Regions from separate parts of the Pedobacter sp. W3I1 genome, predicted to be linked through region 1. Evidence: riboswitches for the same ligand, from Rfam matches in the RefSeq annotation. Region 1 holds a riboswitch; the other holds the start of a gene.
The links. Region 1 has a riboswitch for cobalamin ahead of QF042_RS12980 (TonB-dependent siderophore receptor). Riboswitches for the same ligand answer to the same signal wherever they lie in the genome.
Positions count from the first base shown of each region.

Region 2: it holds a riboswitch for cobalamin, as region 1 does, so the genes downstream of both, metE (5-methyltetrahydropteroyltriglutamate--homocysteine S-methyltransferase) here and QF042_RS12980 (TonB-dependent siderophore receptor) in region 1, are expected to answer to the same signal.

Region 1 covers NZ_JAUSXN010000001.1:3,114,694-3,123,334, forward strand. The annotation lists gene QF042_RS12970 (sigma-54 dependent transcriptional regulator) at 1-1,017, opposite strand, end outside; gene QF042_RS12975 (serine hydrolase) at 1,124-2,371, opposite strand; cobalamin riboswitch at 2,456-2,652, shown strand; gene QF042_RS12980 (TonB-dependent siderophore receptor) at 2,750-4,618, shown strand; gene QF042_RS12985 (DUF6580 family putative transport protein) at 4,658-5,245, shown strand; gene QF042_RS12990 (ABC transporter substrate-binding protein) at 5,457-6,398, shown strand; gene QF042_RS12995 (Sir2 family NAD-dependent protein deacetylase) at 6,425-7,111, shown strand; gene QF042_RS13000 (diphthine--ammonia ligase) at 7,101-7,826, shown strand; gene QF042_RS13005 (YMGG-like glycine zipper-containing protein) at 7,956-8,456, shown strand; gene QF042_RS13010 (Dabb family protein) at 8,550-8,641, shown strand, end outside.
Region 2 covers NZ_JAUSXN010000001.1:363,401-372,041, forward strand. The annotation lists gene QF042_RS26305 (hypothetical protein) at 1-59, opposite strand, end outside; gene metE (5-methyltetrahydropteroyltriglutamate--homocysteine S-methyltransferase) at 79-1,692, opposite strand; cobalamin riboswitch at 1,890-2,098, opposite strand; gene QF042_RS01570 (hypothetical protein) at 2,336-2,608, opposite strand; gene QF042_RS01575 (M14 metallopeptidase family protein) at 2,722-5,418, shown strand; gene QF042_RS01580 (DsbA family oxidoreductase) at 5,683-6,399, shown strand; gene QF042_RS01585 (DUF3820 family protein) at 6,634-6,852, opposite strand; gene QF042_RS01590 (ATP-binding protein) at 6,852-7,988, opposite strand; gene mfd (transcription-repair coupling factor) at 8,079-8,641, opposite strand, start outside.

The DNA.
Region 1 (8,641 bases):
TATTTTCTTCACAGGCATTCCATAGTCGCTACAAATATTTTCTAAAAAGTTTTGCGCAATAACAGGAATATCATCAATACGCTCTGTTAAATGTGGAACATGGATATTGATTACGTTTAAGCGGTGGTACAAATCCATACGGAAGTTACCATCTTCGATTTCTTTCAATAAATCTTTATTGGTTGCTGCTAAAACGCGAACATTTACTTCAATTTCCTTTTCGCCACCCACACGCGAAATTTTATGCTCCTGCAAAGCACGTAAAACTTTTGCCTGGGCAGAGAGGCTCATATCACCAATCTCATCCAAAAATAAAGTTCCGCCATTAGCCAGTTCAAACTTACCGATACGTTGTTTAACAGCAGAGGTAAAAGAACCTTTCTCGTGACCAAACAATTCACTTTCTATTAGTTCGGATGGAATAGCCGCACAGTTTACTTCAATTAAAGGACTATCTGCCCGATTCGATTTCTCATGTAACCAACGGGCTACCAATTCTTTACCACTACCATTTGCACCAGTAATTAATACGCGGGCCTCGGTAGGCGCAACACGCTCAATGGTTTCCTTAATTTTAGAAATGCTTTCCGATTCGCCTAGAATTTCACGGGTTTTACTTGCCTTACGTTTTAAAACCTTGGTTTCGGTAACTAAATTTCCACGGTCTAAACCATTACGGACCGTGATTAATAAACGGTTTAAATCAGGTGGTTTCGAAATAAAATCGAAAGCTCCTTTTTTACTGGCTTCAATGGCAGTTTCAACTGTTCCATGACCGGATATCATAATGAATGGCAAATCGGGTTTAATGAGCTGTGCCTGTTCGAGCACTTCCATACCATCCATCTTATTCATCTTGATATCGCAAAGTACCAGATCGAAATTTCCTTTTTTGATCATTTCGAGGCCATCAATACCGTTATCGATATCTTCAACATCGTAATTTTCGTACTCCAGAATTTCGCGTAAAGTACTCCTTATCGCACGCTCATCGTCAATTATTAATAATTTAGCCATTAGAGATGTATTCTTTAGTTTTGAAATGCGAATATATTATTTTTTAGTTAATGTATAGTTTTTTATACAATTTATCCGCTATAAACCTTAAAAGATGCGAAAGGTTTTAATAAACATAATCCAGTTTGAACTTACGTAAATCGGGCTTTTGCTTTTTAGCTCTTTTTAATTCGAGCTCATAAATGGCACGTCCCAGGTTTTTCATAAAAGGAAAACAAACCGTTTCGTATTCGTACTTATTATCGTTAAATATGCCATCCTCGTTGCTCTGTACTACCGCCGTTAAGAAATATTCAATTCCATTTTTAAAATCAACGAAATAAGAATTATCGATGATGTAGCCATAGCTATCGCCATATTTATTAAAGATTCTAATATTTGGATCTGGTGTTACCTGTTCTCTTCCATAATACAGCATCTTTGCGTAGGTTGTCCAAAATTCTTTTGGATCGTATTTGGGAAAATCGCTTTCAGTAGGGTATTTACTCATATAAGTGTAAATAAGCTTATAATCTTCTGGTGTAAGATTAAACTGTTCTTTCACTGGGAAAGCCTCAGGAAAAATTAATTTCTGCATGAGCTTTTGTTGGTCGTTAATGGCGAAGGCATTTTTGCCTGCTAAGCTGAAAGGCTTGTTTACTAACTTGTTTGTACTATCCATATATCCGGTGCCCATTACCAGATTCGTCAATTTCAATTCATATTCTTTTGGATCGTACTGCGCTGCTTGATCATACACCAAATGATCTCCATTATAAAACTTAATGGGATTGGTATGTTTGGCAGATTCGCCGGCATCGCCAATGGCCAGGCGGTTTAAAATACGGCTATCGTTTAATCCGTTTGCTTTCAGTTTTTCATTAATTTCTGCCCGGCTAATAAATTCGAATAAACGGTTAAAAGCATCGTTATCGCTGGTAAGCAAAATCTTTTTAACATAATGTTCTATTGATGGAAGCCCGTTTTTAGCACTTGTATCTTTTAAAACTTTGGTTTGTCCTTTATAGGCGCTATCAGTAATCATGGTGCTTTTGGCTGTTAAACCAGTGTTTTTTAACCGGTTTACCTTTTCCAGGGCAAAAATCACCGCAGCAAGTTTAACCGTACTGGCGGGATAAAAATAATGGTGCGGATCTAAATTATAGCTAAACGTTTTAAAAGCAGGTCTATTCTTTACATCACGGTTAACCTGGGTATATAGAATTTGTATTTCGTTTTTATGTGGATGATGGAGCACCGAAGAAAAAAGTTCGGGTTTGCTTTCCATCATTTTCTTCAGAAAAACAGTATCGGTTTTTTGTGCCATAGCAGATATGCCGATTAACGAAAATGCAATAATTAAAATCCTTTTCATGAGTAAAAATTTGATTCCTAATTTAGCCTTTTCTATTAAAATCACCATTTTCCATCATCCATTTTACATGTTGTTTAATTTTGTTACTTTTGCAGCGCTTTTGGTTTCCGGCTTTACACCCGGAATTAAAAGGGAATACAGTGTAAATCTGTAACTGTCCCGCAGCTGTAAGCTCCTTAACGGATTTCCAATCAATCTGCCACTGTTCCGACTCGTTCGGCATGGGAAGGCCGGAAACCCGGGAGTAAGTCAGAAGACCTGCCTTCAGCATTTAATTTCATAGCTTTCGGGGATTGAAGCTAGGATTGAGATACATAACGTTTTTCGTATTTTCATTTCCTTTCCTAATCTGTTGGCTGTGGGCAAAACCACAATCAAATGAACAAAAAAAGAATGCTAACTGTAGCCAGTCTAGGGCTAGCGCAGTTAATGATTAGCCAGGTGGCTAATGCTCAAAATCAAGACAGTTTACAGCTTAAAGATGTTGTAATTTCTGCGACAAAAAACGATCAGAAACAATCGCAAACAGGTAAAGTGGTCAGCATTATCAGTCGCGAAGTACTCGAACGCAGTAACGGCAAATCATTACCGGATTTATTAAACGAACAGGCTGGTATCATCATCAGCGGAGGAAACAGCAACCAGGGAAAAGACAAAAGTATCTTTTTTAGAGGATCGGGAAGTGGTTATACTTTAGTATTGGTTGATGGGATTATCCAGAATGACCCTTCAAGTATTAGTGGTACATTTGATTTACGTCTGTTCTCAATCGATCAGATCGATCATATTGAGATTTTAAGAGGTGGCCAGTCGACTATTTACGGATCGGATGCTGTTGCAGGTGTAATCAACATCGTAACTAAAAAGGGTGGACCTAAAGGAAATACCATTTATGGTGTAGCCAGTGCGGGCAGCTTTGAAACTTACAAAGGAACTATCGGTTTAAATGGTGGCGTAGAAGGTTTTTCTTACAATATTAACTACACGCATTTAAAAACTGATGGGATTTCTGAAGCCGTTGCACCAGTTGGAAGTGCAGCCATCTTTGATAAAGACGGCTTTAAAACCGATGGTTTAAATGCTAATTTCGGAATTAAACTCGACAAAAATTTCTCTGTTAACCCATTTTTACGTTACTTCTATGGCGATTATAAAATAGATGAAGGTGCATTTAGCGATGGCTTACCGACCAACAATTCTGTTTTAAAACAATTTAGTGCAGGTTTCAATTCCGAGTATAAATTCAATACTGGTAAAATAACGCTTAATTACAGCCACGAGAGCAACTCAAACAATGTAAATTCGAGTTATGCAGGTTTCGAAAGTAAATTCTTAAACTTTGGTAAACTGAATGTGGTTGATTTATTTTACAACCAGAAATTAGGTGATAAATTAGATTTACTGGTAGGTATTGACAACAGAAAAATGAAATTGGTTACTGATACCAAAAGCCCAACAACCAATATTTTCGCCGCTTATGGATCATTGTTTTTACATGATTTAAGCATTTTTAATCTGGAAGTAGGTGGACGTTACAATAAACATGATCAATATGGAGAAAACTATACTTACTCTATTACCCCAAGCATCAACATTATTAAAGAAGTAAAATTATTTGGAACAGTATCTACCGCATTTAAAATTCCAACACTGAATATGTTGTTTGGGCAATATGGTGCCAATCTGGATCTGAAACCAGAAAAATCTCAAAATTATGAGGCTGGTGTAAACTTGAATCTTGCTGATGAGGCCTTCACTTTACGCATCGCAGGTTTCAAACGTGATTTAACTGATGCCATTGTATACACTACTGGTTACATTAACCAGGCAAGCCAAAAATTTAAAGGCTTTGAAGTAGAACCTGCAGTAAAGTTTAGCGTGTTTAACATTAACGGTTATTATGCTTTTGTAGAAGGAAATACAGGGACTACCAATTATTTAATCCGCAGACCGAAGCATACTTTTGGCATTAATGCAGGTGCTCAGGCTACAAGTAATTTATACATTAGCGCTAATTTCCGTTATTTTGGAAACCGTTACGATACTTACTTCACCACTAAATCTATTGATGAGCTTTTACCATCATATAAACTGTTAAGTGCTTATGCAGAGTATGCATTGGCGAAGAAACGCGTAAAGATATTTTTTGATGCCAAAAACATTCTGAACGAAAAATACAGTGAAATTATTGGCTACAATACACCTGGCTTCAACTTTAATACAGGTGTAAGTTTTAATATCCGCTAATAAAAATTTAACTTTGCTTAAACATTAACCAGAAATAGCATGTCTCATTTAAAATTTAATCCACGTACATTAATTTTGTTGTTAATGATATTGGCGATAACGGCTTTACGTTTGTTGGTAACATTCAACTCTGATGAATTAAAGTTTGCCAATTTTTCATCAATAGGAGCGGTAGCTTTATTTGGAGGAGCCTATTTTAAAGATCATCTAAAAGCATTTGCTTTTCCGCTATTGAGTTTGTTTTTAAGCGATTTAGTACTTTATACAACCATTTATAAAAAGTATGTAGGTATGTTTTTAGTTCAAGAACTTTGGACATACCTGGCAATTGCATTAATGGTTTTAGCCGGTCGTTTTTTATTAAAAAAAGTAAATGTAGCCAGCTTATTACTATCTACAATTGTAATTGTGTTCATCCATTGGATTATAAGTGATATTGGTTCATGGTATAATAATCCACTTTATACACAAAACTTTAATGGTTTTATAGATTGTTTAATTAATGCTATTCCATTCGAGATTAGATTCTTAGAAGGAACAGTGATTTACGGTGCATTACTTTTCGGAGCTTTCGAAATCTTAAAAGCAAAATATCCGGTATTAAAACTGCAGACACAAGAGTTGTAGATATCCATTGTTTGGTATAATACCAAATAGCTGAAAACAACATAGAAATCCTCTTTTGATTCGATTCAAAAGAGGATTTTTTTTAACTTAGACTCCTCGTCATGCTGAATTTATTTCAGCATCTAATAAGACGTTCTGGTTTACCTTAGGATATCTGGCGTTAAGAATAATAGATCCTAAAACAAGTTCAGGATGATTTAAAAATATAGATATGAAAGTTGTTTCCTTTTTACCTGCTGCTACAAAAATGATTTACGATATGGGCCTGCAAGAATACCTGCATGGGGTTACATTCGAATGTCCTAAAGAGGCGGCAGATCAGCCAAAAGTTGTAAGATGCATATTAGAAGGTAAAAACTATTCGAGTATCGAAATCGACCGGATCTTTTCAGCATCAAAAGCACAAGGCAAAAGTTTGTATTGGGTAGATGATGCGCTACTGGAAAGCATCGCGCCTGATGTGGTTTTTACACAAGATATCTGCGAGGTTTGTAATATCGATACCGTATGTACCGAAACCGCTGTAATGAAGCTTAGCAAACAGCCTGCACTTGTTCCTTTATCGCCAAATAACTTACAGGATGTTTTTGAATGTGCCATTACCATTGCCAGGGCTTTGGGAAAGGAAGAAGTAGCTTTAAATTACCTTGCAGGTCTGCAAAAGAAAACAGATCATATTTTAGATCAACTTAGAGCAAACCGCGCACCGTTAAAAAGGATCATGCTGATGGAGTGGATCGAACCCATCTATAATTGCGGACATTGGATTCCTTTTCAGATTGCTGCTGCTGGTGGGGTTGATATGTTGTCTAATCCAGGTGGAGACTCTATCGTAACCCAATGGGATAAAATTCTGAAATATAACCCAGAGGTTTTAGTTATTGCCCCATGTGGTTTTGATATGAAAAGAAGCATGGAAGAAATGGAGCTGTTAACTTCAAAACCAGGCTGGAAAAACCTGGAGGCCGTTAAAAACAACCAGGTTTATATTGCTGATTTTGATATGTTCACTCAACCGAGTGTAGGTACTTTGGTTGAAGGTATAGAAGCTTTAGCCTGCATGTTCCACCCGGAGATATTTAAGGCAGGCGAAAACATAGCCAAGAAATTCATCAGCCACAGCCAGTCTGTTAAATCACTAAAATCAGTATAATCATTTAAATCTGCGTAATCATAATTATGAAATTAGTTGTTTTAACAGGAGCAGGAATTAGTGCCGAAAGTGGGTTAAAAACGTTTAGGGATGCTGATGGATTATGGGAGGGCTATAATGTTTACGATGTAGCTACCCCCGAAGCCTGGGAAAGAAACCCTGAATTGGTACAAGAGTTTTATAACGAAAGAAGAAGACAGGTTTTAGCTGCAAAACCCAATCTGGCTCACCAATTACTGGCTGAAATGGAAAAAGATTTTGATGTTGAGATTATTACCCAAAACATTGATGATTTGCATGAAAGGGCAGGTTCTACCAAAGTAACGCATCTACATGGCGTAATTACCAGGTCTCAATCTGACAGAAAATCGAACTTAACCTATCCCATTGCAGGTTCAGAAATTAAAATGGGCGAGCTTTGCGAGCTGGGTTCTCAACTTCGTCCACATGTGGTATGGTTTGGCGAAGCGGTACCTATGATCGAAGTAGCGGCTAAACTCTGCAAACAGGCCGATTTGTTTGTACTCATCGGGACATCATTAGCTGTTTATCCCGCTGCAGGTTTAATCGATTTTGTCCCTTCCTTTGTTGATAAATACATTATTGATCCTAAAACACCCGATGTAAAACGTTATAAAAATGTAATCAGCATTGAAAAAAATGCTGTAGAAGGCGTTGCAGTGTTAAAAGAAATCCTGACCAATGCCAGATAAAAAGATTTGCATTTTTAATTGGAGTGGTGGTAAAGACAGTACATTGGCTTTGCATTATGTTTTACAAGATCCTACTATCGAAATCCGATACCTGATTACTACAGTTACCGAAAAATACAATCGTGTTTCAATGCATGGTGTTAGAGAAGCTTTGCTGGTCAAACAGGCCGAAAGTATTGGTATTCCACTGTATCAGATTCGCTTGGGCGAAATGCCCGATATGGAAACCTACGATAGTACGATGAAGAAGCATCTTTCTAAATTTAAAGAGGAGGGCATTACCCATTCTATTTTTGGCGATATTTTTTTAGCGGACTTACGTAGCTATCGGGAGAACAAATTGGCCGAAATTGGTCTCAAGGCTATTTTCCCGCTTTGGAAAAAAAACACTAAAGATTTGATCGATGAATTTTTGAATCTGAACTATAAAACCATCATTGTTTGCACACAGGAAAATCTCGAAAATTTCTGTGGAAAAGTAATTAGCCATGATTTAATTGATCAATTACCTCCAGATATTGATCCTTGCGGAGAAAATGGTGAGTTTCATACTTTCGCATTTGAAGGACCAATTTTCAAGAATAAAATCAATTTCACCACAGGAGAGAAGGTATTCAGAACTTATAATGCCCCAGGCAAAATCACAACAGATGAAGATTCACCTTGTTCAACCACAGCACTTTCAGGCTTCTGGTATATGGATTTGTTGGAATAATTTTTCTATTCAAAAGATTTTGGCATCATTTTTTCTTAAGCATTGGTAATTAACTAAATCACACATCCATTTGAAACCTGTTTAGCAAGGTTAGGTAGCTAAACAAGCGTCATATTAAAATTAAGAGTTATGAAAAAGATATTGGTAGTAATCGCATTAAGTTCTTCAGTTTTATTTGCTTGTAATAACAAGGCAAAAGAAGAAGCAGCATTAAAACAACAACAGGCCGAAAAAGAATTGGCTATTAAGGCCGTTAAAGATAGCTTAAGGTTAGATAGTTTTAAGAAGGCTGAAGTTGCAAAAGTAGAGCAGGAAAAAGAAGCCAAACACCAGGCAGAATTAGCTGCAGCCAGAAGGACAAGCTCATCTAGATCTAGATCTTATGCAAGCTCTGGCGGTGGTTCTAGCAGTGCTTATGGTGGTGCACAACCAACAGCTAAGAAAAAAGGTTGGAGCGATGCAGCTAAAGGTGCAGTTATTGGTGGTGCAGCAGGAGCAGTTGGTGGTGCTTTAATCGATAAGAAAAAAGGTAGAGGTGCTATAATTGGCGGATTAGTTGGAGCTGGTGGCGGTTATTTAATCGGTAGAGGTGAAGACAGAAAATCTGGCCGTGTGCAACCTAAAAACTAAAAAGCTTTAGAAGATAATAAGAAGTCTCGATTTACATCGGGACTTTTTTTGTGCCCAAAAAAATGATTTATATATTTAGCAAAAAAAAGAATCATGATAGAAACCCAAACCGCAGATAAAGGACAGATTCAACACTTTGTAATGTTCTGGTTAAAACCTCAACTCACTAAAACTGAGATAGCAGA
Region 2 (8,641 bases), 2.8 Mb from region 1:
ATACCTTTCATGTATTTTGAGGTAAGCGACTGTGCATAGGCAGTCCACTTTACGGTCATGGGTTTTGGGCGCGAAACATCACCAAAAATAATAGGTGGGTTTTACACAGCGCGAGCCATAACTCTGCACCCAACCATTTTTAGAGAAAGCAAAACCATCCAGCTGCTCACCGAAGTATTCAACCATATCGTTACGTTCAAATTCACCATGAACCAAAACATCCAGATCGATTTCTTCCTGCCAGTTTACGGCTTTTGCAGTTTCTTTGGCGATTAAATCGTCATATTCTTCAACGGTAAAAGTTCCGTTTTTTAGTTTTGCTCTCCAGCTTCTCACTTCTGCCGTTTGCGGAAATGATCCGATGGTTGTAGTGGCATAACTTGGCAGATTAAGCTCCTGTTGTTTGATTTTTCTGCTCGAAAACGGACTTAAACGTTCTGCATCCTGCTCTTTTAATCCTAAAACACGTTGTTTAACTTCAGGATTGTGGATGATTTTAGAAACTTTACGGTTAGCAATCGCGATCTTATTTTCCTCAAGTTTTTGCAGGGTAGATGCAGGGCTTTCGTTGGTGATCAGTTTTTTTAAGGTAGCTATCTCCGCAATTTTTTGTTTCGCATAAGCCAACCACTGTTTAATTTCTGCCGACAGATTTTGTTCATTGGTTTCAATGTCTAAATCTACCGGTGAGTGGATTAGGGAACAAGATGGGGCGATCCACACTTTATCCAAGCCTCTTTTTTCTGCAACTTGATTAATGATTGAAACAGATTTCTCGAAATCATTTTTCCAGATGTTTCTTCCGTCTACCAAACCTAACGAAAGGATGGTATCTTCTTTTAACAAAGCTAAAACATCCGCTAATTGACCTTCAGCACGTACCAGGTCGATATGTAAAATATTTACCGGGAGTGAAGTAGTTAGTGCTAAATTATTGCCCAGGCCTTCGAAATAGGTAGCCAAAACAATTTTTAACCTTGGGAAAGCCTTTCTGATCTCTTTATAAGCATATTCGTAAGCTTTTTTGTCTTTTTCGGTAAGGTCTAAAGTCAAAAATGGCTCATCAAACTGAACATACTCTACATCCAAAGCGTCTAATCGGGATAAAATTTCGATATAAACCGGAAGGAGATTTTTGATCAGATCGATCTTTTCAAAGCCAGCTTCTTTTTCTTTTCCCAATAAAAGGTAAGAAACCGGGCCAATTAAAACAGGCTTAGTCGCAATGCCCAATTGTTTTGCCTCATAAAACTCATCGATAATTTTGGTGGAGAAAAGTTTAAACGGCTGATCTTTGTAAAATTCAGGAACAATGTAATGATAATTGGTATCGAACCATTTGGTCATTTCCATCGCTACCACATCCAGACCTTCTTTTTGATAACCCCTGGCCATGGCAAAATAGAGATCAAGTTCAGAATTTCCTTTTTTCAGGATCACTTCGTTATACCTTTTCGGTATTGCCCCAAAAGTTAAAGAATGATCGAGCACATGATCATAAAAAGAAAAGTCGTTTGATGGAATAACATCAATTCCAGCTTCTTTTTGAAGGTTCCAGTTTTCGTGGCGAATGTTTTTTCCCACCTGAAGTACATTTTTGTACCCAGTTTTATCTGCCCAGTAATTTTCGCAGATTTTCTTTAATTCCCTTTGGCTACCTATTCGCGGATAGCCCAGATTTTGCGTTAGCATCTCTTTTAAAGATTAAGTAAATAAATCGTTTAAAAGCTCTTAAAGCAATATTTTATAATGTTTTTTGTTAGAAATAAAAAAGGAAAGGTTTGGGCACAAACAACCTACTCATCAGCCAGAAGCTTAAAGCAAGCATATAAAATGGTTAATTTTATGTTGTACAATCAGACCTGACCAATTACTTTATAACGCGAAAGCACCGTCAATTCAATATAGGCAGGTCTCCTGACTTATTCCCGGTCTTATCGCCTTCCCATCCCGGTAAACGGCACAGTGGCATGAATGATAAGACCGTTGTCTTTTTAACAAAAAGACAGAATTTACAGTTGCGCGACAGCTCGTGATTTGCACACGATTCCCTATTAATCCCGGTTGTATTCCGGGAACCTGTATCGGTTGATGAAAAATAAAGTTAAGAACTTACATCAGGACAAATGTATGGATTAGGATTTAAAGATTAAGGTATTTTTGTAAGCATTGATTTTACCACCTCCATACAAATGCTCATCAGTTAGAGACTATGTGGACATATATAGTAAATATTTTTCCGCTCTATGCCGCGGAGGCATGGTACTTTGGAGCGCCAAAGTACCCAAAGCGCTTCGTCAATCCAACAAGGAGCCTCCACACGCCCTCTCCCTCATCAAAAAAACAACGGCACTTTGTTTTGTTCGTTGGTGCTAATTGAATGTTTTTGCAGATTTGAACACAAAACCACTGCGTTAAGGTTTGGGTGTGCTAAGGGGTTCTGTCCTGCATCTGTTTTTTTGATTTCCTGCTCTTGGGATTGACGACGTTCTTCGGTATAACCTGTTCGTTTTTTCAAAGCAAGCCAGCATAGTGCCTTAGAAAATTTCAACGCCGCATTAAATAATAAATTAGGTGAGCGTACATAAACACTTATATCTGTGTGCATCCTTTTTATCTGTGGTTAATAGTATGCTCATAGAATCACTTGTAACAAATTTACAGCAAGCCGTTTTTGGAGCTTATTCTCTATTATATTTGATTACCTAACTAAACCTTATTATGATAAAAATCTACTTTAAAAGGCTTTTTATTGCTTTTTTAATGATAAATAGCTGTGCAGTACTGGCCCAGGAAGTGCCAACGCCAAAATCTCATTTTGGTTTTGATATCGGTGACGATTATCAACTGGCCAATTATACCCAAACAGAAGCTTATTTTAAAAAACTGGCGGCAAGCTCTGATCGCATTAAACTGGTTGATATTGGCAAAACCGAAGAAGGCAGAAGTCAGTATATGTTAATTGTTTCTTCACCAGAAAACCTCAAGAAATTAGACCGCTACAAGGAAATTTCGCAACAGTTGGCACATGCAGAAATTACATCCGAGCAGGCAAAAGCATTAGCCCAGGAAGGTAAAGCGGTTGTTTGGATAGATGGCGGCCTGCATGCCAACGAGGTAGTGGGTGCGCATCAGCTGATCGAAACCGTTTATGAGTTTGCTTCCCGAAAAGATCCTGAAACCCAGCGGATTTTGGATAACGTAATCATCTTGTTTACCCATGCCAACCCTGACGGGCAAGAACTGGTGAGCAATTGGTATATGAGAGAGAAAGACCCCAAGAAAAGAACAACCTCAGGTTTGCCTGTTTTGTATGAAAAATATGCAGGTCATGATAACAACCGTGATTTCTTTATGTTGAACCTTAAAGAAACACAAAATATTGGTCGCCAGCTTTTTGTAGAGTGGATTCCGCAGATTATGTATAACCACCATCAGGCTGGTCCGGCAGGAACCGTTGTTGCAGGCCCACCCTACCGCGATCCTTTCAATTATGTTTTCGACCCAACCTTATTAACCAGTTTAGATGCCGTAGGTGCGGCCATGCACAACCGCATGAATGTAGAAAACAAACCCGGTTATACCCAGCGCGGAGGATCGGTTTATTCTACCTGGTACAATGGAGGGTTAAGAACCACAACCTATTTTCATAACATGATCGGGCTCCTAACCGAAATTATCGGGAACCCCACACCCTCTGAAATTCCGTTGGTTCCTTCGAGATTATTACCAAACGGCGATTCGCCAAACCCGATTACCCCGAGGAAATGGTATTTTAAAAACTCGATCGACTATTCGGTATCGCTAAATTATGCCGTTTTAAATTATGCGCAACGTTACCGCGACGAATTGTTGTACAACATTTACCAGATGGGCAGAAATTCTATTGATCGTGGTAAAAAAGATACCTGGTCTTTTTCTCCTAAAAAAATAGAAGCCATTAATAATGCTGCCAAAGGTGAAAAAGGTGCTCCGGTTGCTGGAGGCGATGCCGATTTTGGCTCCCGACGTCAAATTAGCATGAAAGCTTTTGATACGGTGATGAAAGCTCCTGTAAACAGAGATCCACGGGGATATATTTTATCTGCAGATCAGCCGGATTTTAATTCTGCAGTGAAATTTTTAAATGCTTTGATCAGAACAGGTATCGTGGTTCAAAAAGCAACAGCTTCATTTGCCGTTGCAGGGAAAAATTATCCTGCCGGAAGTTATGTAGTAAAAACGGATCAGGCTTTCCGTCCACACGTTTTGGATATGTTCGAACCGCAAGATCACCCTAATGATTTTAAATACGAAGGAGGCGCACCCATACCACCATATGATGCGGCTGGATGGACATTAGCCTATTTGATGGATGTTAAATTTGATCGGATTCTCGACGATTTTTCTGGTCCTTTTGAGAAAAACCCTTATGGGCAATTATTAAAATCTGATCATAAATTGCCAGGTGGATCGGGCTATGTGTTAAGTGCGGCGCAAAACGATTCTTACACTGCAGTAAACGATCTATTAAAAAATAAAGTTGAGGTTTACCGCTCTACCGGGAATGGCGATTTTTATGTTTCATCAGCAGGGAAATCAATACTGGAAAAAGCCAATATCAAATTAAAAAGCGCAAATGCGCCAAAAGATAAAATTAAAATTTCCGCCAGAAGAATTGCCCTTTGGGATACCTATGGAGGCTCAATGGCATCGGGTTGGGTGCGCTTTTTAATGGAGCAATATCATTATAACGCAACGGTAATTTATCCGCAGGATATTGATGCCGGAAACTTAAAATCTAAGTATGATGTAATTATTTTTGTGGGAGGAGCAATACCATCGGTACAAGGAGGAGGGTTTGGAAACAGGTCTTTTGGGCCAAAAGCAGAAGAAATTCCTCAGGAATTTAGGAATCGTTTAGGTAGGATTACTGCAGATAAATCGATTCCTGAATTAAAGAAATTCTTAGAAGCAGGTGGCAATATTGTAACCATTGGTAGCAGTACTAATTTAGCCTATCATTTAAATCTTCCTGTGCGTAATGCAATGGTAGAAATTGTAAACGGAGAGGAAAAACGGTTACCAGCTGAAAAATATTATGTTCCGGGAAGTGTTTTGAATGTTGGCGTAGATACCAGCTTGCCAACAAATTGGGGAATGGAGAAAGAGGCCGACGTTTATTTCGATAATAGTCCTGTTTTTAAGCTCACAGGCGACGCCATTGCAGCTGGAAAGATTAAACCATTAATGTGGTTCGAAAACACCACACCGCTGCGCAGTGGCTGGGCCTGGGGCCAGGCTTATTTGCAAGATGGTGTAACCGCTTTTGAAGCAAAAGTTGGCAAAGGAAAATTGCTTGCCTTCGGGCCGGAAATTGCTTTTAGGGCGCAAACGCATGGTACTTTTAAACTGATATTTAATCAGTTGTATAAGTAATGACAATCAAGTCTGTCGCATTTATGCTATTTCTTCAGCCGACTGCTACTGAAAAATCTAATAATATTAAGGGCGTCATTTCGACTGAAGCGTAGCGAAATGGAGAAATCTTTTAAGATAGCTCAAAGATTTCTCCACTGCGGTCGAAATGACGATATCTCAAGATAAAAACTCTATTGAGACGTGAGAGCCACTATCCTGAACGATAGTGGCTTTTTACTTTGAGCTTACCATAGCCAATTATAATCATCCTAATTTTGTATTATGAAAGTAGAAATCTGGTCGGACGTAATGTGTCCGTTTTGCTATATCGGAAAAAGACATTTTGAACAGGCGATAGAAAAATTGCCTTTCAAAAACGAAATTGAAGTGGATTGGAAGAGTTATCAGCTCAACCCTGAGTACCACAATACCAATAACGAAACCGTTTACGATTATCTTTCTCGAAGCAAGGGAATGCCAATCGAGCAGGCTAAACAAATGACCAAGCAGGTAGTTGATATGGCTGCAAGTGCAGGTTTAACTATGGATTTTGACGCCAATATTCCTGCCAATACCTTTAACGCTCACCGTTTAATCCATTTGGCGGCAAAGCATAACCTTCAGGATTTAGCAGAAGAAAAGTTATTCGAAGCCCATTTCGTAAACAGTAAAAATATTGGTGAAACGAATGTCTTGATTGATCTTGCCGTAGAAATTGGTTTGGATAAAGATGAGGCGGAATCAGTTTTGAATGGAAATGAGTTTGCTGAGGCTGTTCGTTATGATATTTATGAAAGCCAGAACCTGGGCATTAGAGGGGTTCCTTATTTTGTAATGGACCGCAAATACGGTGTTTCGGGTGCTCAACCTGTTCAGGCTTTTACTGATGCGCTTACTAAAAGTTTTACAGAGTGGAAGGAATCTCAACCCAAAACCAGGCTGACTTCATTAAATAAAAATGATGATGCGGTTTGTGATGAAAATGGTTGTGAGATATAGATTTGTTTCCCGCAGATTACGCTGATCAACGCAGATTTTTTCTGCAAAGTTCATTTAGATCTGAGGGACTTTAATATGAAAATCCATAGAAAACCGTCATCTCGACTGAAGCGCAGCGCAATGGAGAGATCTGTTTAAATAGATTTAGCTTCGCTGAGCCTTCGGGTTCTCGGCTTCGTTGCACTCCGCTCGAAATGACGGTATATTTAGAGGTTTATCTCCTTTAGTGATGCATCACCGCTGATTTTTCAACGGCGTTAACAGATACTCTAAACCATTTACCCGTATTTCGAACATCGTAGCCATTAAATCGCCCAATTTTCCTTTCGGGAAGCCTTTATCCTTATACCACAGCAGATAACTTTCGGGGATATTGCAGATCAGGTAACCTTTGTATTTTCCATAGGGCATTTGCATTTTAACTAAATCGAGCAACAAGGTGGGGTCTAACATTATAATATAAAATCTAAATAATTTTCTTTGTTTATTACAGCAAACGTGGCTTGTGGGTAATTTTTAGCAAAAAATCCGGGTATTTTCTTTTTTTGATTGCCCCATTTAAAATCAGCAGCTAAAATTTCTCCATTTTTAACCTCTATTAGGTCAATTTCCTGTTGATCATAAGTTCTCCAAAAATAATAGATAGCACTTTGCTGTTCATATTCCATTTTTTTGATGCGCTCGCTAAAACAATAATTTTCCCATAAAAGTCCTTGATCATTCCGGAGCGCAATTAATCTAAAATCATTAATAATAGCGTTCCGAATGCCGTTATCATAGAAATACCATTTAGAAGATTTTGTAACCTCCTTACGTAAGTTATTACTGTATCCGCCAACTTTGTAAATGATAAAGACTTTCGAAAGTAAATCAAGATAGCGATCTACCGTATTTTTGCTGATGCCCAAAGTGCGCGAAATCTCATCAATTGAAACTTCTGACCCCACTTGGTATGCAATAAGTTTTAATAACTCCAATAATTTAGCACTGTTCTGGATGTTCTCGTACATCAAGATATCTTTTAGCAGATATGATTTTACCAGTTCTATTAAATATTGTGCTTTTTCAGCCAAAGAACTTAAATGGAATAATTCTGGGTACGATCCAAAAATTAAGCGTTCTTCGAGGTTCTGCGCAGTTTGTAAAGCATTTTCCTGTTTGTCCAATTCAACCTGTGCTATAGGATAAAGATAATAGGTTAAACTTCTTCCCGTTAGTGGCTCTCCTGTTTGGTTCGAAAGATCAAAAGTAGATGATCCACTTGCAATGATGGTCAGATCTTTGAAAGTATCGATCAGCAACTTTAATATTTTTCCAATTTCAGGGATTACCTGAGCTTCATCAATCACAAGTAATTTGGCACTTCCTAAAACTCTTTTATAGTTGGCCGCAGTTCGTGTAGATAATAATACCTGTACATCCTGATCTTCCCCATTTAAGGATAGATAGTCAATGTTGGCATCTTTGATGATATTTTCTACAAGCCAGGTTTTCCCTACTCTTCTGGTACCAAAGATCAGGATTACCTTATTCTTCCCTAATTTGTCGAGAATAATTGGTTGTAAAGATCTAATAATTTGACTTTCCATTTAGCCAAATATAGCAAAAAACGTTAATTCAGTCAATGGACTGACTGAATTAACGTTAATTCAGTCAGTCCATTGACTGAATTAACGTTTTTAATCAATTAGCTCCAAAGTTTGGATCGCTTCTTCAACGGTACTTACATTATCGAAAGCGATCCTCAACGTGTTTTTTACCTCTTTTAAATTGCACATACGTGGATGATTTTGCGCAAAGGTTAAAATCCTGGTAAAAGTATTCGAATCAAAATAAGCTGATTGTTTATCACTCAAGAAATATCCGCGTAAACTATTTTTCTTAAAGCTGATTTTCTCAAAACCCAATTTTTTGCCCAGCCACTGTAAACGCACCACACTGAGCATGGTTTTTACCTGTGGTGGAACCGGGCCGAAACGATCAGCTAAATGTTTTTCAAAAATGGCTAATTCAGCCTCGTTATTGAGTTTAGAAAGTTCTGTATATAAATTATACCGCTCGGTAATATTGGTAATGTAAGCATCTGGAATATACAATTCAAGATCGGTATCTACCTGTGTAAAGCCTACAAACGGACGGGCAGGTTCATTTTCGAATAAGCCTTTAAACTCTGCCTCTTTTAGTTCCTGAATGGCTTCATCCAATATTTTATGGTACATTTCGAAACCGATTTCGGCAATGA